DNA from 3 places in the Megasphaera elsdenii DSM 20460 genome. Region 1 is predicted to be linked to each of the others. Evidence: riboswitches for the same ligand, from Rfam matches in the RefSeq annotation. Region 1 holds a riboswitch; each other region holds the start of a gene.

Region 1 (7,976 bases):
ATAGTGACGTTCCGGGCACCGGCGCGGACCAGGAGGCGGCCGATGGAGGCACCGGCTGCACCGGCGCCGTTGATGACGATGCGGGCCGTCTTCAAGTCCTTATGGACATAGCGGAAAGCACCGATGACGCCGGCCAGGGCGGCAATGGCCGTACCGTGCTGGTCGTCATGGAAGACGGGGATGTCCATTTCCTTCTTCAAGGTCTGTTCAATTTCATAGCACTTCGGCGAAGCAATGTCTTCCAGGTTGATGCCGGCAAAAGACGGCTGCAGGCGTTTCACCGTTTCGATAAATTTCTTCGGGTCCTTCGTATCCAGGCAGATAGGGACAGCATTGACACCGCCAAAGACCTTGAACAGGACCGATTTCCCTTCCATGACCGGCATGGCCGCTTCCGGCCCGATGTCGCCCAGGCCGAGGACACGGGTCCCATCGGATACGACAGCAATCATGTTGCCGCGGCAGGTCAGGTCAAAAGACAGGTCCGGATCTTTCGTGATTTCCCGGCACGGCTGGGCAACGCCCGGCGTATAAAGGATACTCAGGTCGTCGTGGGTCTTGAGGACTTCCCGGGGGATTGTTTCAATAATGCCGTGTTTGCCGCGGCGGATTTTCATGGCTTCTTCATCAAAATTCATAACGCTAAAACTCCTCCTGTAACTGATTATGCATTAAAAATGGCCTGAGGTTCTGTAAATTCCAGCATCCCATCCTTGCCGCCTTCACGGCCGATTCCGCTGTCCTTGAAACCGCCGAAAGGCGCTGTGACGTCACGCGGGCTGTCGTTGACGTAGACATTGCCCGACAGGATAGCCGCTGCCACTTTGGAAGCTTCGGCTTTATCCGGGCCCCAGACGGCCGCATTGAGGCCATACGGCGTATCGTTGGCAATGGCCAGGGCTTCCTCAACCGTATCATAGGTAATGACGCAGAGGACAGGCCCGAAAATCTCTTCACGGGCAATGGTCATATCGTTGGTCACATCCGTAAAGATGACAGGCTTGACATAGTAGCCTTTTTCCGGAGCTTCCGGACGGCTGCCGGCCAAGAGGGTTGCCCCTTCTTCCATGCCTTTGGCGATGTATGTATCGACGGTCTGCCACTGGTCATACGAAACGACAGGGCCGATTTTCGTCGTTTCCAGGGACGGGTCGCCGACCGTGTATTCCGGCAGTATCTTCAGCATGAGCTGTTCAATCTTGCCCTTTTCTTCCCGAGGGATGATTAGACGTGACAAGGCTGTACAGGTCTGGCCGCTATTGAGGAAAATAGAATTGAAGCACTGGCGGATGGCTTTTTCATAGTCCGCCCCTTTCAAGAGGATGAAAGGCGACTTGCCACCCAATTCCATGCTGATGCGCTTCATAGAGCCCAAGGCGCGTTGGGAGACCTTGATGCCAGCTGCCGTCGAGCCGGTAAAAGAAACCATGGCGATATTCGGGTCATCACAGATGGCATTGCCGACCTGGCTGCCCCGGCCGGCGACGAGGTTGAAGACACCTTTTGGGAAACCGGCCCGGTCAAAGGCTTCGGCCAGATAGTACGCCGTCACCGGCGTGTGCTGGCTCGGCTTGAGGACGACCGTCGCTCCGACGAGCAGAGCTGGGACGACTTTCTGGATAATCTGGCCTAAAGGATAATTCCAAGGGGTGATGCAGCCGATAACGCCTAAAGGCCGACGATAGACGACGGATTGAGATAAATGTTCGACCAGTGGCAATTCTGGTGCCAAGTCGATATACGACTGGGTCCGCACGAACTGGTAGCCGATATGGTTAGTCCGGGCAAAGGCCACCGGTGCCCCTAATTCCTTGACGACAGCGTCGACGAGCTGCGGTTCCAGTTTAATCATCTGGACCAGCAAATTTTTCATATACGTGATGCGGTCTTCCAGCGGCATAGCCGACCAGGCCGAGAAAGCCATGGCCGCGGCCTTGGCAGCCGCAGCAACATCATCGGCACCGGCCGCAGCGACCGTAGCAAAGACGCTCTTATCCGCCGGATTCTCGACCTCGATATATTGGCCGGATAAAGGTGCCACCCACTGACCATTGATGTATAATTTCTTCAAATCCATGAAACTACCCCCTTTTACTCGAGATTATTCTTTAATTATAGAGAGAAGTCCTCGATTATGCAAGTCAGAAAAATAGACTGCCCAAAAGGCAGTCTATTTTTAGTGGATAGTGGTTAGTGGTTAGTGTTATTTCGCTTCGGCTTCTACCGGTTCTTTGCTGGAGACGAAGTGGCCGATGAGGGAACCGCCGATGAGTCCGATGATGAAGGGCACGATCCAGCCGAAACCGTAGGTCGACAGGGGCGTAGCCGTAACGATGGCCTTAGCAAAGCCCAGGCTGCTCAGGCCCGGCAGGGATTCCAGGAGAGCAAAGAGCGTGACCAGGTATACCGAGCCCTTGTAGGCGCCGTTATTGGGCATGAAGCGACCGATGATGCCCAGGATCAGGAGGGCCAGGCACGGCGGGTAGCAGACACCGAAGATCCAGCCGATGTAGGTGACGATACCGTCGACGCCGAGGAGGGCCGTCAGGGCCGACAAGATGCAGCAGACGACAGCCACTTGTTTGTAGCTGACGCGTTTGCCCGTAGCCGTGCTGGTGAACTCAGCTACAGCCGCAACCTGACCGATGGCCGTCGTCAGGCAGGCCAGGACGACGGCTATGCCCATGGGAACCATGACCCACGTGCCGACGCGCTGGATAATGGCGACCAGGAGTTCCGCACGGCCGATGGTCTGGGCATAATCGCCGCTGACGCAGGCACCCATGTAGAGCAGGCTGCCGTAGATGATGAGCAGCAGGATGAAGGAAACGATGCCGCAGTAGATGAGGACTTTATTGCGCTGGCCGACAGTCGTATAGCCTTTGCCGTAAATGGAACTGATGAAGACAGCAGCCATGATAAAGCTGACCAGGACGTCGCCCGTGTTATAGCCGCCAAGGAAGGCGTTGACGAAGGGATGATCCACAGCCGGATCGACGGGCGTCCCCAAGGGATTGAAGATACCGGCAAAGGCGACGATGACCAGGATCAGGGCCAGGAGGGGCGTCAGGTATTTGCCCATGCGGTCCATGACGTTATTCTGGTCAGCGACGAAGAAGAAGCTGATGACGAAATAAACGATGACCAGCGGGACGAACGGTGCCGACGGCAGGTTGCCCTGAATACCGAGCTGGATGGCCGTCGCGCAGGTACGGGGAATGGATACGAAGGTACAGACCAGCATGAGTGCTGCCAAAAGGATATTATACGTATTCTTCCCTACCCGTCCGGTAATGGCATGGACGTCGCCGTTGAGGCCTATGATGATGAGTGTAAAAATCGGCAGGAAAATACCGGACAGCGTCAAACCAGCCAAGCCGGACAGGAAATCACTGCCGCTGTTCAAGCCGAGCTGAGGCGGGAAAATCAAGTTGCCTGCACCGAAATAGGTAGCGAAGAAGGCAAACCCCAGGATGAGCACATCCAGTCCCCGGATGGCCTTGCCGCCAGAAGAATTGTTGTTCATGAAGATACCCCCTAAGAATAAATGTGAAAATAAGTACGTAATACGCCAAAAGAAAAGAGGCGCTGCCTCCAAGCTGCGCCTCAGTCATAACGATATCTTTCAGGAATAGCCTGTAGGAATTGGCACCTTACCGCTGGCAGGTTGCCGCAGCGTCATCGGGCCCGTCCCTCAGCTGCTCTTGATATTACTTATGAAATTTTGTCTGTATTGGTAATATTTTATTAAATTTTTAATTACTTGTCAATGATTTTATTTTATTTCTGACAACTCGGACAAAGATCGGCTAAAAAGCAGTTGTCACACAAGGGCTTACGGGCTTTGCAGACCCGGCGGCCATGCCAAATGAGCCAATGATGGGCCCGGCTCCACCATTCCTTGGGAATAGCCTTCTGCAGTCCCTTTTCGACTTCCAGCGGCGTCTTGCCTTCCGCCAGCTGCAGGCGGTTGGATACGCGGAACACGTGGGTATCGACGGCAATGGCCGGCGTATCGAACAAGATACTGACCAGGACATTGGCCGTCTTGCGGCCGACGCCAGGCAGCTTCACCAGTTCATCGAAGGTCTGGGGCACTTCGCCGTGGTATTTCTCACAGAGGATGGCACAATTAGCCAGGATATTCTTGGCCTTGCTGTGATAGAGGCCGCAAGTCCGTATCTTTTCTTCCAGGCCTTCCAACCCTAAAGTCAGCATCTTTTCCGGCGTATTATATTCCGGGAACATGCCAGCCGTCACGATATTGACCCGCTCATCCGTACACTGGGCCGACAAGATGACGGCAATCATCAGTTCAAAGGGCGAGTTATAATGCAGGGCCGGCTTCATGATACCGTACTGGTCCTGAAAACGCTGTAACATTTCATCTTTTACTTTCTTAGAAATAGCCATATTATTTTACTTCCTCATCCGTATTGATCACGTCGTTCAAGCTCCCCATTTCATAGCCGCCCAAATCGAGGGTGACGTAGGTAAAGCCCGTATCTTTGATGGCCCGGACGATTTCCTGGCGATGAGCCAGGATCGACGGGATTTCATCGACAGCCACTTCGATGCGGGCTACATCCCCGTGATACCGGACGCGCAGAGACCCCTGGATATAAGGAGCTACCGCCGCTTCGGCTGCATCGATCTGGGCCAGGCGGTGCGGCGTCAGTTCCACACCGTAGGGAATACGGCTGGCCAGGCAGGCCGCACTCTGTTTATTCCAGGTCTGGAGGCCGAATTCCTTCGATAAGGCCCGGATATCCGCTTTGGCTAACCCCGCTTCGATCATCGGGCTGCGGACGAAGTCAGACAATTCTTGCAATGCCTTCATGCCGGGACGATAATCGCCGAGGTCGTCGACATTCCCCCCATCGACAACCCACTGATAGCCTTCGGCCTTGGCCAGCTCCACCAGTGAGGTAAAGCGTATCTTTTTGCAGATATAGCAGCGGTCTGGCGGATTCTTGATGAATTCCGTATCTTCGAATTCCGTCGAATGGACCAGACGGTGCTCGACGCCGATGACCTTAGCCATGGCTTTGGCGTCAGCCGCTTCACTGCCCGGCAGGGTTGCCGAAACAGCCGTCACGGCCAGGACGCGGTCTCCCAGGGCCTGGTGCGCTGCATAGGTCAGGAACGTGCTGTCGACGCCGCCGGAAAAACCGATGACGACGCTGCCCATATCCTTTAAAATCTGCTGGAGTTTTTCATATTTCTTGCCTGTCTCTGTTGAAATCAAAAAGAGTTCCCCCTCGAACCAATATAATCTTGATAGAATTGCCGGATGACGCCCTTCATTTCTTCGTCATCGACATAAGGCAGCGCCTGCTGCCATAACGCCTGAGGCACGCCATAATAGGCTTCGGCGATACTGCCGGCAATGGCTGCCTGCGTATCCGTATCGCCATTGAGCCAGATGGCCTTGCGAATCGTATCTTCATAATCCATCCCTTCCAGGAAACATTCGATAGCTTCAGGCACACTGTCGTCCGTCGTACAGGTAAAGCCATAAGACGGACGGATCTGAGCCAGGGTTTGGGACAAATCATAGAAATACTTTCGGAGATACGCGGCAATCTCCGCTTTCCCCTTCCCCTGCCGGGCCAGGAAAATGGCCGAGGCGACGGCGACGGCCCCCTTGATGGCCTGCGGATGGTCATGGCTGACGACGGCCGTCAGTTCAGCCAGTTCCTGCGCTTCATCAAGGGAAGCGGCTACCCAACCGGCCGGGCTGACGCGCATTGCTGCCCCATTGCCATAACTTCCATAAGCCGGCGCTTCGTCGGCCAGGAACCAGCGGCGGAACATGCCGCCGAAACCGGCATTGGGATATTTCCGGCACCAGTAGCGGAGCTGTCTCCGCAGCGGCCCGACATAGCCACAGTGAGAAGCCTTCCCCTCCATCAAAGCCGCCGCTACGGCTACAGTCGTCACCGTATCGTCGGTAAAGCGGCTGGCCCTGGTAAATAAAGGGAAATCTAAGGAATCTGCTGTTTTATCAAATTCATAAACAGAACCGGCGATATCGCCAATGATGGCACCTTTCATGCAATCATCTCCTAAAAGAAATGGGCTGATTCTTCTTTCAATACTTTATCGCGCAAAGCCGACAGCTTCGTACTGCGCTGGACCCACATTTCTTCCGGGTTGACCAGGCGCAGGTATTCCGGCCATAAAGTCTGGATCTGCTGGTCGGCATAGGCCATGATTTCCTTGAGGTCCGGTTTCTGATAGACCAGTTCACCTTTCTGGAAAATCGGGATGAGCATCTTCTGGACGCGGTAGGTCCCGCCGGGAATGGTCCGCGAACGCCACGGGGCTTTGTCGCTCTGAAGGAGGAGGTCCTTCGATTCGTCGATGCTTTCGCCTTCGAGGATAATGATGTCGGCCTTCATCTTGCCCGTCTCTTTATCGTAAATACGCAGGACGTTCTTCAGGCCCGGATTGGAAATCTTTTCCACATTATCGCTCATCTTGATTTTAGGTACGAACTTCCCGTCGTCATACTGGCCGACGAGTTTAAAGACGCCTCCCAGGGAGGGGCTGTCCTTAGCGGTAATCAAATTCGTGCCGACGCCCCAGGAATTGATGACACAGCCCTGGGCTTTCAATTCGGAAATGAGGTTTTCATCGAGGTCATTGGAGGCAGCAATGATGGCATCGGGGAAGCCGGCTTCGGCAAACATCTTATGGGCTTCTTTCGACAAATAAGCCAGGTCGCCGCTGTCCAGGCGGATGCCATAAGCCTTAGGCAGGGTGCCGGCCGCTTTCATTTCCTTGAAAATCGTGATGGCATCTGGCACCCCCTGTTTCAGGGTATTATACGTGTCGGCCAGGAGAATGAGGTTGTTCGGATACTGGCGGGCATAAGCGCGGAAAGCTTCCAGTTCTGACGAGAAGCTCATGATCCAGCTGTGGGCCATCGTCCCTAAAACGGGCATGCCGAACTTAGCCCCAGCCAGGACGTTGCTGGTCCCGTTAAATCCGCCGATCATAGCCGACCGGGCACCGTAGACGCCGGCCGATTTCCCCTGAGCCCGGCGCAGACCAAATTCCATGAGATTATCCTTGCCAGCCACCGTCCGGACGCGGCGAGCCTTGGTGGCAATAAGGCTTTCATGGTTCATGATCATGGACATGCATGTTTCTAACAATAACGCTTCGTCTTTCTTCGTCTGGACGCGCAGGAGCACTTCCTGCGGAAAAGCGACTGTTCCTTCAGGCATAGCATAAATGTCACCTGTAAAGCGCAGGTCCTTCAAGTATTCGAGAAATTCGTCCTGGAAGAAGCCCGTACTCTTCAAATAGGCCAGGTCGTCCTCACTGAAATGTATATTGTGTACATAATCGATGAGATGTTCCAGCCCGGCGACGACCGTATACCCCCCTTGGAAGGGATTGGTCCGGTAGTAACGGTCAAACACGCATTGTTGTTCGTGCTTGCCTTCAAAAAATAAGCCCTGCATCATCGTCAACTGGTACAGGTCTGTCAATAATGCTTTCGTATACAAGATAACTCGCCTCCAAAAAGTAGTTATTCCTATTATACATCAGTTAACGATAAAGGAACAACGAATTACCGATTTTGCATACATTGAAAAATCCTATACGGACTTGGCATGATAAAAGGCGCTGTCGCATGAAGACAGCGCCTTTTTTTAGTGGTTAGCAGTTAGTGGCTAGTGGCTAGCGAATCACGAGCCACGAACCACTTCACTTCCTCTTCAACACTTTGTGGACAGCCTGGATGACGTCACTGGACGACAAATTATAGGCTTTCAGGAGATCGTCCGGTTTTCCTGATTCACCGAAGCGGTCCTGGATGCCGACGAGTTCTACGGGGACGCAGCAGTGCTGAGCCAGGGCTTCGCAGATAGCGCCGCCCAGGCCGCCCATGATCTGGTGTTCTTCACAGACGACGACGGCCCCCGTTTCGGCCGCACAGGTACAGACCGTATCCAGATCCA
Region 2 (7,976 bases), 350 kb from region 1:
AAATAAAAGTGAATATGAAAGTAGGAGGGAAGACGATGGAAGAAATGAAGCTCCAGGTATTTCCTGTCCTGCGCAGTGCATACGGCGGTCTGACCAAGTCAGAGCGCCGTATTGCCGATTATATTGTCGATCATCCCGGCGAGGTCATGGAAGAGACCGTAGCGGACCTGGCCGTTCATGCGCAGAGTTCGGAAATCACCATTTCCCGGTTTTGCAAGAAATTGGGCTGCAGCGGGTTGAAGGAATTGAAGCTCATGCTGGCTGCCGATTTGTCGGCAGCGCCGCAGAAGGACTTCCACGATATCCAGGCCGGCGATACGGGCCGCCAGGTGGCGTCCAAGGTTTTTGCCAATATCGCCGAAGGTTTGCAGGATACGCTGAGCCTCCTCGATTATGATGCCGTCGATGAAGCGGCCCGGCTCATCTTGAAGGCCCGGCGGATTTATGTCTTTGGCTTCGGCAATTCGGCGACAGTCTGCATGGATATGGCCACGCGGTTCCTGCGCCTGGGCCTGGCCATCCGGGAATATGCCGATTCCCATATGCAGGTGACGGCAGCGGCGCTCATGACGCCAGCAGATGTCGTCCTGGCCGTGTCCCACAGCGGGGCGACGAAGGAACTGCTCCAGTCCGTCCGGGCTGCCAAGGCGGCCGGCGGCAAGGTCATCGTCATCACCAGCCACGGCCAGTCGCCTTTGGCCGGGGAAGCCGATGTCTGCCTGTGCGGCATGGGCCGTGAAGTCCAGTATACGTCGGAAGCCGGGGCATCGCGCCTGATTCACATGGCCATCGGCGACGTCCTCTATACGCGGATCGCCATGCAGGAAGAAGGCCTTTTCCGGGACAATATAAAGAAGATGCGCCAGGAAATCGGCAAGAAGCGGCAGTTATAATCGCGGCTACGAAAATCGGCAGTTCTGTGGTACAATAAAGACGACTTATCCGGGACAATATAAAGAAGATGCGCCAGGAAATCGGCAAGAAGCGGCAGTTATAATCGCGGCTACGAAAATCGGCAGTTCTGTGGTACAATAAAGACGACTTATTGCAAACAGAGGAAGGATGATCAGAGGGTGAAAAAATTCTTGGAAATGGCGACTATCGTCGAGAATGAAGCCATTATTCCCGAAGTCTGGAAAATGGTATTCCATGCGCCGCAAATCGCAAGAGAAGCGCGGCCCGGTCAGTTTGTCAATGTCCACCGCGATGGGGGACAGACCTTTTTACGCCGTCCTTTCGGCATCGTCGATGCCGATACGGAATCGGGCAATGTGACTATTATTTACCGCCTGGTCGGCGTCGGTACGGCCGAAATGAAGACCTTGCGCCAGGGCGATGCACTCAGCGTCGAAGGCCCGTTAGGGGAAGGCGTCTTTACGACGACACCGGGCAAGGTCCTGCTGGCTGGCGGCGGCGTCGGCCTGGCACCGCTCATCTTCTTGGCCAAGCGCCTGGACCATCCCGTCGTGCTCGTCGCCGGAAAGACGGCAGCCGAAACGTTCTGGACGAAGTTCTTTGAACCCTATGCCGGCCGGATCTACGTGACGACTGACGACGGCTCGCAGGGCATCAAAGGCTTTGCCGTCGATGCGCTGCCGCAGATTTTTGCCAATCAGCCCATCGACCGCGTATCGGTCTGCGGCCCGACGGTCATGATGAAGACCATTGCCCAGGCTTCGGCCAAGGCCGGCATCGCCTGTGAAGTATCTATGGAAAAACGGATGGCCTGCGGCATCGGCGTCTGCCTGGGCTGCACCTTTGAAAGCCAGCTCGACGGCAAGCGCTATAAAGTCTGTGCCGACGGTCCTGTTTTTGACGCGAAGGAGGTCTTTGCATGATCAGCGAACGGATTGCCGTCCAATTCGCCGGGATTTCCATGAAGACACCGGTCATGGGAGCCTCGGGAACCTTTGGGTTCGGCGTAGAATACAGTGATTTTCTCGACCTCGACCACGTCGGGGCCATCATTTCCAAAGGCATCACGCCGCTGCCGCGGCCGGGAAATCCCGGTGTCCGCGTCGCCGAAACGCCGGCAGGGATGCTCAACTGCATCGGCCTGGAAAATCCGGGCGTAGCAGTCTTTAAGCGGGACATCCTGCCCAAGGTCCGTAAGGCCTGCCAGACGCCGCTCATCGTCAATATTTCGGCCGGTACTGCCGAAGAGTACGGCGAATTGGCAGCCCAGCTCGACGTCGATGGTGTGGCCGCCCTGGAAGTCAATATTTCCTGCCCCAATGTCAAAGAAGGGGGCATCGTCTTCGGGACCCAGCCGGAAGCGGCCGCTGCAGTCACGCGCAGCGTCAAGGACCATACGAAGAAACCGGTCATCGTCAAGTTGTCGCCGAACGTCACGGATATTACGGTCATGGCTAAAGCCGTCGAAGCGGCTGGTGCCGACGCCGTATCGCTCATCAATACCCTGACGGGCATGGCCATCGACATCAAGAGCCGCCGCCCCCTGTTGGGCAACATCACAGGCGGCCTGTCCGGCCCGGCTGTGAAACCCATTGCCCTGCGCATGGTATGGCAGACGGCTCAGGCCGTATCCATCCCCATCCTCGGCCTGGGCGGTATCACGACTTGGCAGGACGCCGTCGAATTTATGCTGGCCGGTGCCAGCGCCGTCGCCGTCGGGGCCCATAACTTCGTGGACCCCAGAGCCGTAGAAACCATCGCCGAAGGCCTGGACCAGTATTGTAAGGACGAAGGCATCGAACACATCCAGGATATTGTAGGGGCATTGGAGATTCGTAGTTAGTGGTTCGTGGTTTGTAGGGGCCGTCCCAAGGGGCGCCCCGTTGTGGGAATCCCATTCACGAACCCGTCGGGTATATGTAAGACTCCCGTGACCCATTGTCATGAGCGGGCCGCCCTCCGGGACGGCCCCTACAGAAAAAGGGCTTGTCGCATACGCGACAAGCCCTTTTTCTATCATTTCTTATTCTTTTTTCTCGATGCGAAGTCGCCGCCGGCCTGGATGACGTTGACGACGACGATGAGGATGATGATCGTCGCCAGCATGACGTCGGGACGGAATCGCTGGTAACCGTAGCGGATGGCGATATCCCCGAGGCCGCCACCGCCGATGGCGCCGGCCATGGCCGATGCCCCGATGAGGTTGACGATGAGGACGGTGATGTTATTGATGATCGTCGGCAGGGCTTCCGGGATAAGGACCTTGCGGATGATCTGGAAGGGCGTAGCCCCCATGGATTCGGCCGCTTCGACGAGGCCGAAATCGACGTCGCGGATGGACGTTTCGACGAGACGGCTCAGGAAGGGGATGGCGACGATGGTCAAGGGGACGCAGGCTGCCGTCGTACCGATGGACGTGCCGGCAATGAGGCGCGTCAGCGGGATGATGGCGACCATGAGGATGATGAACGGAATGGAACGGATGATGTTGACGATGGTTCCAAGAATCTGATTGATGAAGCGGTTTTCCAGGATATGGCCTTTGCTGGTCGTGACCAGGGTGATACCCAGGGGAATACCGATGATGCCGCCGATGATCGTGGCGACAGCGACCATATAGAATGTTTCTTGAATGCCTTGGAGCATTAACTTAATTATTTCTTGGGACATAACCTAAAACCTCACTTCCAATCGGTAATGTTTTGATATACGAGAATGCCTTGGCCTGTGTTTCCATATCGCCCATGATGACGACGATGAGGTAGCCGAAGGGTTCATCCTGGATATAGTCGATGTTGCCATAGAGGACGCTGACTTCGACGTTGAACTTGCGGACGACGTCGGCGACGACGGGATCGTTGGTGGCAGCGCCTTTGAAGCGCAGGCGGACGAGCATGTTGCGGTCCGGTGCAGGCTGATTGGTGACGCCCAGGTTCTTGATGCCTGCCGGCAGTTCCATGTTGATGATGGACGTGACGAAGTCTTTCATCGTCTGGGACTGAGGATTGGTGAAGATGTCGACGACGCGGCCCATTTCCTTGATGACGCCGCTTTCGATGACGGCGACGCGATGGCAGATTTCCTTGACGACGGCCATTTCATGGGTGATGACGACGATGGTGATGCCCAGGCGCTTGTTGATGTCCTGGAGCAGTTCCAGGATGGATTTCGTTGTCTGCGGGTCCAAGGCCGATGTGGCTTCGTCGCAGAGCAGGATCTTCGGGTCGCTGGCCAGGGCGCGGGCAATGCCGACACGCTGTTTCTGGCCACCCGAGAGCTGGGACGGGTAATTGCCGGCCCGGTCGCTGAGGCCGACCAGGTCCAGAAGAGATGCGACTTTCTTTTCGATGACGTCTTTCGAGGCCCCAATCAGTTCCAGCGGGAAGGCAATGTTTTCGGCAACCGTACGGGATGATAACAGATTGAAATGCTGGAAAATCATGCCGATGTTCTTGCGTTCTGCCCGCAACTGGGATTCACTCATCTTGGTCAGGTCCTTGTCGTCGATGATGACCTGGCCGCTCGTCGGCTTCTCTAACATATTGATGCAGCGGACCAGCGTCGATTTGCCGGCGCCGCTCTTGCCGATGATACCGAAGATTTCGCCGTCTTCGATGGTCAGGTTGATGCCTTTCAGGGCCTGGACCTGAGCCGAGCCGCCGTAGGTCTTGGTAATATTTTTCAGTGTAATCACAATATCAACTCCTTAAAATAGGCGTAACTAGGGAAAAACAACAACAAAAAAGGCCGTCATGCAGATGACGGCCGTATATACGGTTTCATTTCATCTGTCGGAATGTTCCGTTGGAATTGGCACCTTCCCGATAGGGGGTTGCCGCAGCGTCATCGGGCCAGTCCCTCAGCTGCTCTGGATGAAGGGTATATGGTTGTTGCGTCTTATAATAGCACGGATGGCCGGGCTTGTCAATGGAAAATCGTTATTGTGCCCAGTCGCCATGGGTAAAGACCGGCACCGTCGTGCCGTCTGCCTTGGTCCCGGTGATGGTCAGGTCCGGCGAACCGACCATGAAATCGACGTGGATCATGGAATCGTTGAGACCGGCTGCGGCGATGGCGTCTTTGTCCATATCGGCGCCGCCAGCCAGGCAGGTCGGATACGATGCGCCCAGGGCCAGGTGGCACGAGGCGTTTTCGTCGAAGAGCGTTTCATAGAAGAGGATGCCCGACAGGGAAATGGGGGAATGGTAAGGGATGAGGGCCACTTCGCCGAGGCGGCAGGCGCCTTCGTCGATGGCGATGAGTTTCTTCAGGACGTCTTCACCCGTTTCGGCGGCTGCGGCGACGACTTTGCCGTCTTTGAAGGTCAGGTGGAACTTGTCGATGAGGTTGCCGTTATAGACCAGGGGCTTGGTGCTGTAGACCGTGCCGTTGACGGCGTCGGCCTTAGGCGCGGAATAGATTTCTTCCGTCGGGATGTTGGCGTTGAACAGCAGGTGGTCTGCCGTCTCTTCCATTCCGCCCTGCCAGATATGGCCGTCCGGCAGGCCGAGGGTCAGGTCCGTCCCCAGGCTGTTGGTATAATGGAGGCTGGTGAAGTGCTGATCCGTCATCCAGGTCCGGCGTTTCTTCAGCTCTGCCAGATGGGAGTCCCAGTCGGCCAGGGCATCGGCACCGTCGGCGCGGGATGACTGGAGGATTTGCTTCCACAAGGCTTCATAAGCGGCGTCGGCGTCGAGGTCCGGATAGAGGAGCTTGGCCCAGATGGCACTGGGGACAGCGGCGACGAGCCACGTCGTCTTCGAGGCCATCATGCCGTCGATGTATTCCTTGAGGGCTTCGTTCTGGGCCTTCTGCTGGGCGAAGATCTTCTTAGTGTCGATGCCGTCCATGAGATACGGGTTGGCCGAGATGAGGCTGAGGAAGGCCGCTTTCTTATGGTAGTAATAGAGACTGAAGTCGCGGCGCCAGTCCGGCAGGGACTCGAAGTACTGCTGGTCTTCGTGTTCGTAGCGCAGGCGGGCCATGGCGTCAGATCGCCAGTTGCAGACGACCTGGGCGGCGCCGGCCGTATAGGCCTCTTTTGTCAAGAGGGCGACGAAGTCGTGCGATTCGACAGGGGCGTTGATGACCAGGGTCTGGCCTTGCTGCAGGTTCAGGCCCTTCTGTAAGAGGACGCGGGCATAAGCCGTTAATTGCTGAGTAGTTGGCATAAAATCACTCCTTAGTAGATGGGTATGAGATGGGAACTTTCCAGGCCGTATGTTTCCACAGGCGCCAGTTCAGGGCGCTGGCATTGATGGCCAGGCCGATGATGAGGCTGATCCAGTAGCCATAGGGGCCGTAAGACGTGGCGTGGGCCATGGCATAGCCCATGGGGATGCTGATGAGCCAGTACGTCACGAAGGCGACATAAGTGATGATCTTGACGTCCTTATAGCCGCGCAGGATGCCCTGGACCGGCGTACCGGCGGCATCGAAGAAGGAAAAGGCGACGGCATAGAAGATGAACATGCGGATGGCCCAGAACGTCTCGGCATCGCTGGTAAAGACCCTGGCGATGGGGTCGATGAAATGATAGGTCATGGCGATGAGCCCGAGGGCGATGACAAAAGCCGTCATCTGGCTGAGCACGGCGTATTGCCGGGCTGCGGCGTAATTGCGGGCGCCGACTTCATAGCCGATGACGATGGTCGCCGTCAGGCTGATGCTCCAGGGCAGGGTGTACGTCAGGGTCGAATAACTGATGGCGGCCTGGTTGGCGGCCAGGTACAGCGTGCCGAACTCGGCCATGAACAGGCCGACGATGGAGAACAGGCTCGTTTCGCAGAAGACGGCGATAAAGATGGGAATGCCCAATTCCAGCTGGTGATGGATGTGATGCCAGCTGACGGGCCGCAGGCGGCTCCACAGGTGATAGGACCGGAACGGTTCCATCCACTGCAGGACAGCTGCAAAGAGCAGGAAAGACAGCCACGACGCGATGGTGATGGCATAGCCCGTGCCGATGCCGCCCATGGCCGGAATGGGACCAGCGCCGAAGATGAGCAGGCGGAAGAGGAGAATCGTCAGGACCAGGTTGATGACTAAGATCGTCATGGAAACGTGGGTCTTGCCGTGGGCGTCGACGATATAGCGCATCGTCGCCTGCAGGCAGATGGGGACCAGCCCCAGGGCCAGAGCCTTGAGGTATTCCCAGGCGATGTAGCGGACCGGCGCGTCGAGGCCCATGAAGTCGAGGAAGGGCGGCATGAGAACGGCACCGGCCAGGAAAATGACGACTGTAAAGCCCAGGCTCAGGTACAGGCTCTGCATGATGTACGGCGGGATTTCTTCGGTCCTTTTCGCACCCCGGAGCTGGGCGATGATCGGCGAGATGCCGAAGAAAATACCGCACAGGCCGGCAAAGACGGGATACCAGATATTGACGGCCACGGCGACGCCGGCCAGGTCGATCGTCCCGGCGCGGCCGCTGAAAATCGAACTGAAAACGGCCGTCCCGACCTGGGCCATCTGCGTCAGGAGCAGGGGAAAGAACAGGACCAAGAAATGGCGCAATTGAAATAAATGGGGGGACATAGCATCCTCCTTGTATGAAAAAGGGCTTGTCGCACAACGACAAGCCCTTTAAAGTTGTTAGTGGCTAGCAGTTAGTTGTTAGCGGATGGCTTTAAATTTAAAGGCCTTCTTCAAGCTTCAAACCTCAAACATAAACGAAAAAGGGACCGTGCATGATGGTCGAAACCTTCATGCGCCAGTCCCCCTTTTCAGTCAAGCTTATTTACCCATAGCATTGACTTTGGAAGCCAAACGGGATTTTTTACGAGCTGCAGTGTTTTTATGGAGAACGCCTTTCTGTGCGGCGCTGTCGATTACGCTGCTAGCTTTATCGAATGCTTTTTTAACAGCTTCAGCGTCACCAGCGGCGATAGCTTCGGTCGTACGGCGGATAGCAGTATGAACAGAAGATTTAACCTGAGAGTTAGCTGCGTGACGAGCTGCGTCTTTTTCCATCGTTTTGATATTGGATTTAATCTGCGGCAATGGATTCACCTCCCTAATTTACAAGAACACTAGAAGAAATTTTACCATATGGCGCAGAA
Region 3 (7,976 bases), 640 kb from region 1:
GCCGGGGCCTTGTTCAAAGAGGCCCTGGCTTCGGGCCACAAAATCCTATTTTGTGGCAATGGCGGCAGTGCTGCCGATTCTCAGCATTTAGCCGCAGAAATCGTCGGCCGCTTCCAGAAAGAACGGCGGCCGTTCCCGGCTCTGGCTTTGACTGTCGATACGTCGATTTTGACGGCTGTCGGCAATGATTACGGCTTCGACACGGTCTTTGCCCGTCAGGTCCGGGCTTTAGGTGAAAAGGGCGATATCCTGGTCGGCATTTCTACGTCCGGCAACAGCCAGAATGTCTTGGAAGCCATCGAGGCAGCCCGCGAAAAAGGCCTCACTGTCATCGGCATGACCGCCTATGGCGGCGGTAAGATGAAGGAGGCCTGTGATATCTGCCTGTCTGTACCGGCAAAAGTGACGGCACGGGCTCAGGAAATGCATATTATGATCGGTCATATCCTCTGCGAAATCGCTGAAGAAGATATGTAATCAGCCGACGATCTGCTGGAACTGTTTGTTGTTCCGGATTTTATCGAAATGGCTCTGTGTCCGGGCTGCCTGACGGACGTCTTCGCCGCCCAGGTCGATGGCCTGTTTCAGATAAGGCAGAGCCTGGTCGGCTTTGCCCAGGTCGCCGTAGATGGTGGCGATACCGTAGTAACTCCAGGTATTGCCCGGGTCGGCGGCGATGACGTTCTTGAAATACGTCAGGGCTTTATCGTATTGGCCGTCTATTTTATAGGCCAAGGCCAGGTTGTAGAACGAAGCGACGTCTTTCGGGGCTATTTTCAGCGCTTTTTCAATGAGCTCGATGCCCTGGGCGACGTCGTTTTTGTTACCCGTACTGTTGCCGCGCATGGCCAGGGTGACGCCTTTATTGCTCAAGGCCTGGTAATTATGGGCGTCCATAGAAAGGGCTTTGTCGAAGTCGCTGATGGCCCCGGCATAATCGCCGGCCTGGTATTTTTTCAGCCCTGCGTCGCTGTAGGCCTGCGAATCGGCCTGGATAGCCGGTGCCGCCGAAGTCTGTACTTCTTGTGCCGCCGGTGCCGGCTGAGACGATGATGGCTGCGTACTGCATCCGCCGCTCCCGGCAGCTAATGCCAGCAGGAGCAGGATGGCCAAGTGTTTGTTCTTCATGTTCGTTCTCCTGTTCGTCAAATGGAAAATCCTATGAAACATATCATCAAAAAAGGGGACATCATCCTCATCATCACGCTGCTCGTCTTATCTTTCATCCCGGAAGGCATCTTTTACCTGACCGGCAATGATGCGTCGATAGACCGGACGTATGCCGTCATCCAAGTCGATGGCAAAGTCTATAAGGAAGTACCCTTGTCAGGCCACCATGGGACCGATATGATTTCTATCGATACCGATAAAGGCCACAACCTGGTCGTCATCCAGGACGAGAGCGTCGGCATTACCGAAGCCGATTGTCCCGATAAAATCTGCATCAGTGAAGGCTTTGTCAGCAAGCCCGGTGCGACCGTCGTCTGCCTGCCGCACAAGGTGTTAGTCGAAGTGAAGTCTGCCGGCGGGGACGAACCCGATGTCATTCCGGCCCATTAGAGGTAGGTAGCTTATGAAAAAGACATTCCACATCATTATCCTGGGCTTGTTCATTGCCCAGTCCCTGGTCTTATATATCGTCGAAGGGATGCTGCCTGTGCCCTTCATCGCGCCAGGGGCGAAACTGGGGCTGGCCAATCTGATTACGGTCATCGCCCTCTATGCCCTGCCGCGCAAGCGCGACGTCTGCCTCATCCTGCTCGTGCGCATCATCTTGGCTACGGCCTTTGGCGGCGGTATCAACGCTTTCCTGTACAGTGTCTCCGGGGCCGCTTTCAGCCTGGGGGCCATGATGGTCCTGCAGAAGACAGGGAAATTCTCTATCATCGGCGTCAGCACAGCCGGCGGTATTTTCCATAACCTGGGGCAGGTCATCGTGGCATCCCTGGTCGTAGAAAATATCAAGATCATGCTTTATCTGCCGGTCCTGGCCGTCGCCGGTACCGGTACGGGCATCCTCATCGGCATTACGGCCATCTTCACCTTGCGCCATCTGAAGAAACTGCCCATTTACCGTCGCATGCAGGAAGGTGATTAATTAATCCGGATAGAGTCCAAGACTTCGTCGGCCAGTTTTACTTTATCTTCTTTGCTGCCATCGCAGGCTACGACGACGATCCACGTGGCCGGTCCGTCGGCAAAGCCGATGAGGCGGGCGCGCATGGATTTATCTTCGTACGTGAAGGTAAAGTCCTGGACGACGGCGTGCTGGCCGCTGACCGTCGTCGTGTCCTGGCTGACCGAGACGTTCTTAGCGTCGATTTTCGACAATACGGCGCCGGCTGCGGCTTCAGCCGTCTGATTGAGGCGCTGGCTGATGGCCTGACCCTGGCTGATGTGCAGGTCGTCGTACATCTGCTGGGTATCGATGCTGTTGGTATAGATGGCGACATACAGGCCGCTGTCTATTTCCCCGTACAGACGGCTGCCCTTGAAATAGCGCTGCGTAAGCGGGTCGACAGGGACGGGGAAGTCGAGTTTTTGCGGATTTCCGGGAAGTTTCACCGTAATGGACGAGCCCATGCCGTCGATGCGCTTTTCTTTCAGGGTAATCGTATAGCAGGCCGTCAGGCTCAAGGTCAGGATGACCAGGAAGAGGGCCAATAAAAAGGAACGGATTCGGGTATGAGTCATAATACACCTCGCTAGTGTTATTTAAAAGGTAAATATCCCCAGGATACGAGCAGATAAAATGCCGGATAGAGGATAAGGATATATAGAATTTGTGTCGTAATGAAAGGCGCCATGGCCAGATTGACATTTAAATCGTAGAGCCGCTCTGTAATCAAGGCATTAATGGCACAAGGCGTGCCCATGACGATGATGATGGTCCCAAGGAGGACCGGGTCTGACGTAAAGCAGAGAGCCAGGCCATACGATGCCAACGGCGTCAGAATCATCTTTATCGGGATGAGGTCTAACGTCTTTCGGGCGTAGTCCTTGAAATGGGAAAAATCAATGAGATACCCGACGGGAATGAGGGCTACCCAGGCGCTGACATGGATGAGGGCCTGGAAAATCGTCGTTCCCGCAGCGGGTCTGGGAATCCCGGCAGCATGCAAGGCTGTGCCGATAACTAAGGCTACGACGGACAGCTGGTTCCAGTTGATGAAGATGGATTTCCAATTATCTTTGAAAAAGACGAAAAAGTTATGGTCTTTCCCGCTGTGCTGATAGTAGTATCCCATAGGGAAAAGGACGAAGAACATGAGCAGGTTCTGGAATACGCCGATAATCTGGACGTAGGCATAGGACATTTCCCCGTAGAGAATGTAACTGCACAGGCCGCCGAGCGTCCCGGTATTGGCCGGGATGGCGGCGATGAGATAGCTGCCGCGGTCGACAAAGGATGAGAATTTGCGCTGCCGCCCCAGTAAGAGGACGACCGCCAAGGGCAGGAGGCCGTTGAAAAAGGCAAAGAACGGCAGACTCAGTAAATCGGTCCGCATGGGCAGGACCCAGAAGCTGAGCAGGGTCAAGGCGGTCATGATGACGATGATGTTGAAGCGGATGAGCCAGTTCGACTGTTCCGGCGTCAGCCAGCGCCGCTGTTTGGCGGCATAGCCAGCTAGCATGGGCAGGATGATGTCTGTAAAAATATAAATCATCCGGAGTGTCGTATCTTCCATGGTGTCCTCTTTACTTGCGGGCAGCGCGGAAGGCGTCGGCCAGGGAGAAGGTCAGCGGTTCTGCCGGCTTGGTGGCGTCGATGATAGGCTGCATGATGTCGCGAAACTCTTCTTTCTTCTTTGATAAGACATAGAGCTTGGATGTGTTGCGGGCGTCCCAGAGGGCGTCGTGCATCTGGCCGTCGAAGGTTTCGCCCAGGGTACTGACGGCCTTGTCCAGGGAAATGACTTTGTCCAGGCCCAGGAGATTGCAGTAAATCTGCTGGAAATTCTGCCAGTGGTCGAGCATCCAGCGGACGCGGTCGTCGTGTTCGTCGATTTCCTTGAGGCGGAGTTCGCAGTCCAGTTGGCGCCAGTCGTTTTCGCTCCAGGCGAACATTTCGTAGGCATTGGGGCAGCCTTCGTTGCACCAAGTCAGGAAATGGTCGAAGGCCTGGCGGAAATGGGGCTTCCCGGCCAGCATTTCCATAGTGATTCCCGTCAATTCCTGACAGGTCTGGTTCATGGCTGTCGTATATTCGGGCAGCACATATTCTTTATACGACGAGATTTCCTTCCCGTCTTCGTCTATCTTGACAGCACCGATTTCGATGATTTCACCCTTGCAGATGCGGCGCGCTTCCTTCTGGTCCCGGCCGATAGGGTTCATCTCGAAATCGACAAATACGGCTTTCATAATAAAAAAGTGTCTCCTTTCTGAATCTGATGGACAATCTTTATTATACCATAAGTAAAGGGCTTGTCGCACGTGCGACAAGCCCTTTTGAGATGAATCAGGCGGGCCGCCCTTTGGGCGGCCCCTACGAGTCATGAGCCATTAAAATGCCGGCAGGATAGTTCCCTGGAAGTGTTCTTCGATGAATTTCTTGATCGGTTCCGACTGGTAGATTTCTAAGACTTTCTTGTATGTTTCGTTGTTTTCGTCGCCCTGACGGACTGCCATGACGTTAGCATACGGCGAATCCTTCGATTCGACGAGGATCGAATCCTTCTGCGGATTCAAGCCAGCCGGGATGGCGTAGTTGGTGTTGACGCAAGCCAGGTCCGTGTCGTCGAGGGAACGGGGAATCTGAGCGGCATCGAGTTCGACGAACTGGAGGTTCTTGGGATTTTCTGTGATATCCGTAACCGAAGCGTCGACGGAGTTGCCGTTCTTCAACTTGATCAGGCCGGCCTGCTGGATCAGGAGCAGGGCGCGGGCCCCGTTGGTCGGGTCGTTCGGGATGGTGACTTTGGCACCGTCGGCGACATCTTTGATGTCTTTATATTTGTGCGAGTAAACAGCCATGGGCAGGATGATGGTCTTGCCGATAGACGTGATCTTCAGGCCTTGTTTCTTGACGACGTTGTCCATGTACGGCTGGTGCTGCATGGAGTTCATGTCCAGATCGCCTTCGGCCAGGGCCTTGTTCGGCTGGACATAGTCGTTAAATTCGACGACTTTGATGGTGATACCCTGTTTAGCTGCTTCTTTTGCGACTTCTTCCATGACTTCCGCGTGGGGACCGGCAGTGACGCCCATCTTGATTTCTTTTTTATCACCGGAAGCACCGGAATTGGAAGACGAACCGCAGCCGGCGGCAAAGAGGCACGTCGTCGTGATGAGGACGGCGGCGAAGAGTTTTTTTACTGTTGCATTCATGTAATCATTTCCTTTCTGGATGACGAATATAAGGGCTTGCCGGTCAAAAAGAAAAGCCGTCATACAGATGACGGCTCAATTTGCGATTCGTTCATCTGCCGGTATATACCGCTGGACTTGGCACCTATCCCGATAGGGGGTTGCCGCAGCGTCATCGGGCCATTCCCTCGACTGCTCTTGATGAAAGACAATGTTTTGTTGTTGGTGTACATGTTATCACCTGGCGGGGAATCTGTCAAGAAATTTTTGACAATCCTGCGCTTCTTGAGAAAAATTTCTTTTTATGTTATAATAAGAAAACTCATCGGAGGCTTATACTCGTATGGTATAGAGCCGGATAAGATGTCACTTCAGTCCTGTAGCGGAGGAAGGGCGTGTACGTAAACACGTTCTTCGATAAAGTTGCAGGCCTGGGTGGTTTCTTATCCGGCTTTTTTGTTGTGAGGTGATGGAATGCTGAATAAACGAGATATCCTTTGGCAGATTTACAGTGCCAAAGCCTTTTACTTCCTTGGCGGCTTCGGTTTTACATCATGGGCATCGCTCATTCCTTTCCTGAAGCGGAAATTGCAGATTCCCGACGACCATCTGGGCTTTCTTTTGCTGGCCGTCGGCTTGGGAGCCCTGATCATGATGATGCTGGCCGGCTCTATTGCCGGGCGCTTAGGCTGCCGCCGCTCTTTGACTGCTGCCGGCCTGTCCATTGCCGTCGTCTTGAACGTTCTCTGCTATGTGCCGGCTTATACTGCGGCGCTGCTGGTGGCAGTTCTCCTCGGTTCCTCCCTGGGGCTGCTCGATGTCGTCGTCAACATCAACGGCATCTTCATTGAACGGAAAGTCCGCAAGCGCCTCATGTCGGGAATGCAGGCCATGTGGTCTTTGGGGAACTTTGCCGGCGCTGCCTTTTTCGCCCTGCTGCTGCAATTTCGGTTGCCCTGGCAAGGCGTTGCCCTGGCCGGTGCCGTCCTGATTGCCGCCTGTGTCTTCTTCTTTTCGCCCCATCTTCACAGTGAGCGGAATGAAAGCCGTGGCGGCAGCCATTTCGTGCGGCCCAAAGGAACGATTGTCTTCATTGGGCTGATTTGTACGATATCTTTCCTCGTCGAAGGCTCTATCAACGATTGGAGTGGCGTCTTCATGACGACGGAAAAAGGCATCGACATTTCCCAATCCGGCCTGGGTCTGACCCTGTTCACGGCTTCGGCCTTCCTGTCCCGCCTGACTGGTGATTCCCTGACCATGCATATCGGGCCGCGGCGTCTCCTGGCTTTTTCCCTGCCCATCGCCTTTGTCGGCTTTTTGGGAATCCTGCTCATCAGCGGCGGCCCGTTACTGTTCGCGTCATACGTCCTCATCGGTATCGGCTGCGCCAACACGGTCCCCGTTTTTTACTCCCTCTTGGGGACGCAAAAAGAAATGCCCATCGCCGATGCCGTCGCCGCAGTCAGTACCATCGGCTACGTCGGCATCCTCCTGGCACCGGCCGTACTGGGCTTCATCGGCCGTGTCTTCAGCCTGACCATTTCCTTTACCCTGGTCACAGTCCTCTTAATCATCATGACCGTCATGGCCATGCGGCTGTTGGGGAAGTTTGAGGTTTGAGGTTTGATGTTTGAAGTTTGATGTAAGTAGGGATAAATTTGAAACCATCACGTCAAACATCAAACGTCAAACTAAAAAAGCCTGCCGCAGGGGCAGGCTTTTTTCTTACGCATCAATCACTTTCCCCGGATTGAGGATGTCTTTCGGGTCCATGGCCCGCTTGATGGTTTTCATGATTTTCAGTTCGCCTTTTGGTGTGAACTGTTCCATGTATTTTAATTTCTTGGCTCCGATGCCGTGTTCGCCGGCCAGGCGGCCGCCGACGCTGTAGGCATAGGCGTAGACTTGCTGATGGAATTCTTCGACGTTCTTTTCCCATTCTTCGTCGCTCATGTCCATCTTGCAGAGGACGATGTGCAGGTTGCCGTCGCCGATGTGGGCATTGATCTTGACTTCAAAGGGATAGTCCTTGCCGATATCCATAATCTTTTCGATGGTTCCGGCAATTTTATGGACCGGCACGACGACGTCGTCTGTGAGGAAGACCTTGCTTTGCAGTTCAACCGAGGTCTGGCAGTTGCGGCGCATGTTCCAGACGCGGTCATCCGCTTCCAGGACTTCGGCGGCGCCTGATTCTTCACAGATCGTGCAGACGGCGTCCATCTTGGTGTCCAGTTCATCTTCGTGGAAGGTTTCGACGGTGATGATGACGTAGATACCGTCGTCGTAGTGGGGCATATCCTTGTAATGGCAGTAGTCTGCACAGCCGCGGACGTAGGAATTGTCCATGTATTCGACGCTGGTCGGATCGATGCCGGCTTTCATCAATTTCGGTACCATGTGCAAAGCCTGGCGCGGATCTGTATAGATGGCCAGGACGTCGAAGCGGTACGGCGGCAGGGGAATCAGTTTGACTGTGACTTTGGTGATGATGCCCAGCGTCCCTTCACTGCCGATGATGAGCTGTTCCAGGTCGTAGCCGGTCGAGCATTTCTTGAGGATACGGCCGCATTCGACGATATCGCCAGTAGGGGTGACGACTTCCAGGCAGTAGACCTGGTCGCGGGTGACGCCGTAGCGGACGGCGCGCAGGCCGCCGGCAT

The links. A riboswitch is a leader RNA that binds a small molecule or an ion and turns the genes downstream of it on or off. The one in region 1 is predicted to bind S-adenosylmethionine.
Region 2: another riboswitch for S-adenosylmethionine. It lies ahead of C6362_RS09930 (methionine ABC transporter ATP-binding protein); the one in region 1 lies ahead of C6362_RS08370 (branched-chain amino acid transport system II carrier protein).
Region 3: another riboswitch for S-adenosylmethionine. It lies ahead of C6362_RS05120 (MetQ/NlpA family ABC transporter substrate-binding protein); the one in region 1 lies ahead of C6362_RS08370 (branched-chain amino acid transport system II carrier protein).

The regions. Positions count from the first base shown of each region.
Region 1 covers NZ_CP027570.1:1,734,318-1,742,293, reverse strand. The annotation lists gene C6362_RS08380 (NAD(P)-dependent malic enzyme) at 1-638, opposite strand, end outside; gene C6362_RS08375 (aldehyde dehydrogenase family protein) at 665-2,077, opposite strand; gene C6362_RS08370 (branched-chain amino acid transport system II carrier protein) at 2,204-3,526, opposite strand; SAM riboswitch class I at 3,616-3,714, opposite strand; gene nth (endonuclease III) at 3,781-4,413, opposite strand; gene larE (ATP-dependent sacrificial sulfur transferase LarE) at 4,415-5,248, opposite strand; gene C6362_RS08355 (ADP-ribosylglycohydrolase family protein) at 5,245-6,057, opposite strand; gene C6362_RS08350 (nicotinate phosphoribosyltransferase) at 6,069-7,520, opposite strand; gene C6362_RS08345 (transketolase family protein) at 7,723-7,976, opposite strand, start outside.
Region 2 covers NZ_CP027570.1:2,084,393-2,092,368, forward strand. The annotation lists gene C6362_RS09905 (gluconate:H+ symporter) at 1-1, shown strand, start outside; gene C6362_RS09910 (MurR/RpiR family transcriptional regulator) at 36-893, shown strand; gene C6362_RS09915 (dihydroorotate dehydrogenase electron transfer subunit) at 1,074-1,838, shown strand; gene C6362_RS09920 (dihydroorotate dehydrogenase) at 1,835-2,758, shown strand; gene C6362_RS09925 (methionine ABC transporter permease) at 2,932-3,585, opposite strand; gene C6362_RS09930 (methionine ABC transporter ATP-binding protein) at 3,566-4,609, opposite strand; SAM riboswitch class I at 4,697-4,794, opposite strand; gene C6362_RS09935 (aminopeptidase) at 4,854-6,086, opposite strand; gene C6362_RS09940 (MATE family efflux transporter) at 6,091-7,452, opposite strand; gene rpsT (30S ribosomal protein S20) at 7,651-7,917, opposite strand.
Region 3 covers NZ_CP027570.1:1,092,518-1,100,493, forward strand. The annotation lists gene gmhA (D-sedoheptulose 7-phosphate isomerase) at 1-477, shown strand, start outside; gene C6362_RS05090 (tetratricopeptide repeat protein) at 478-1,128, opposite strand; gene C6362_RS05095 (NusG domain II-containing protein) at 1,162-1,560, shown strand; gene C6362_RS05100 (Gx transporter family protein) at 1,574-2,098, shown strand; gene C6362_RS05105 (hypothetical protein) at 2,095-2,694, opposite strand; gene C6362_RS05110 (AEC family transporter) at 2,712-3,689, opposite strand; gene C6362_RS05115 (3'-5' exonuclease) at 3,700-4,365, opposite strand; gene C6362_RS05120 (MetQ/NlpA family ABC transporter substrate-binding protein) at 4,507-5,331, opposite strand; SAM riboswitch class I at 5,420-5,518, opposite strand; gene C6362_RS05125 (MFS transporter) at 5,785-6,933, shown strand; gene C6362_RS05130 (FAD-binding oxidoreductase) at 7,039-7,976, opposite strand, start outside.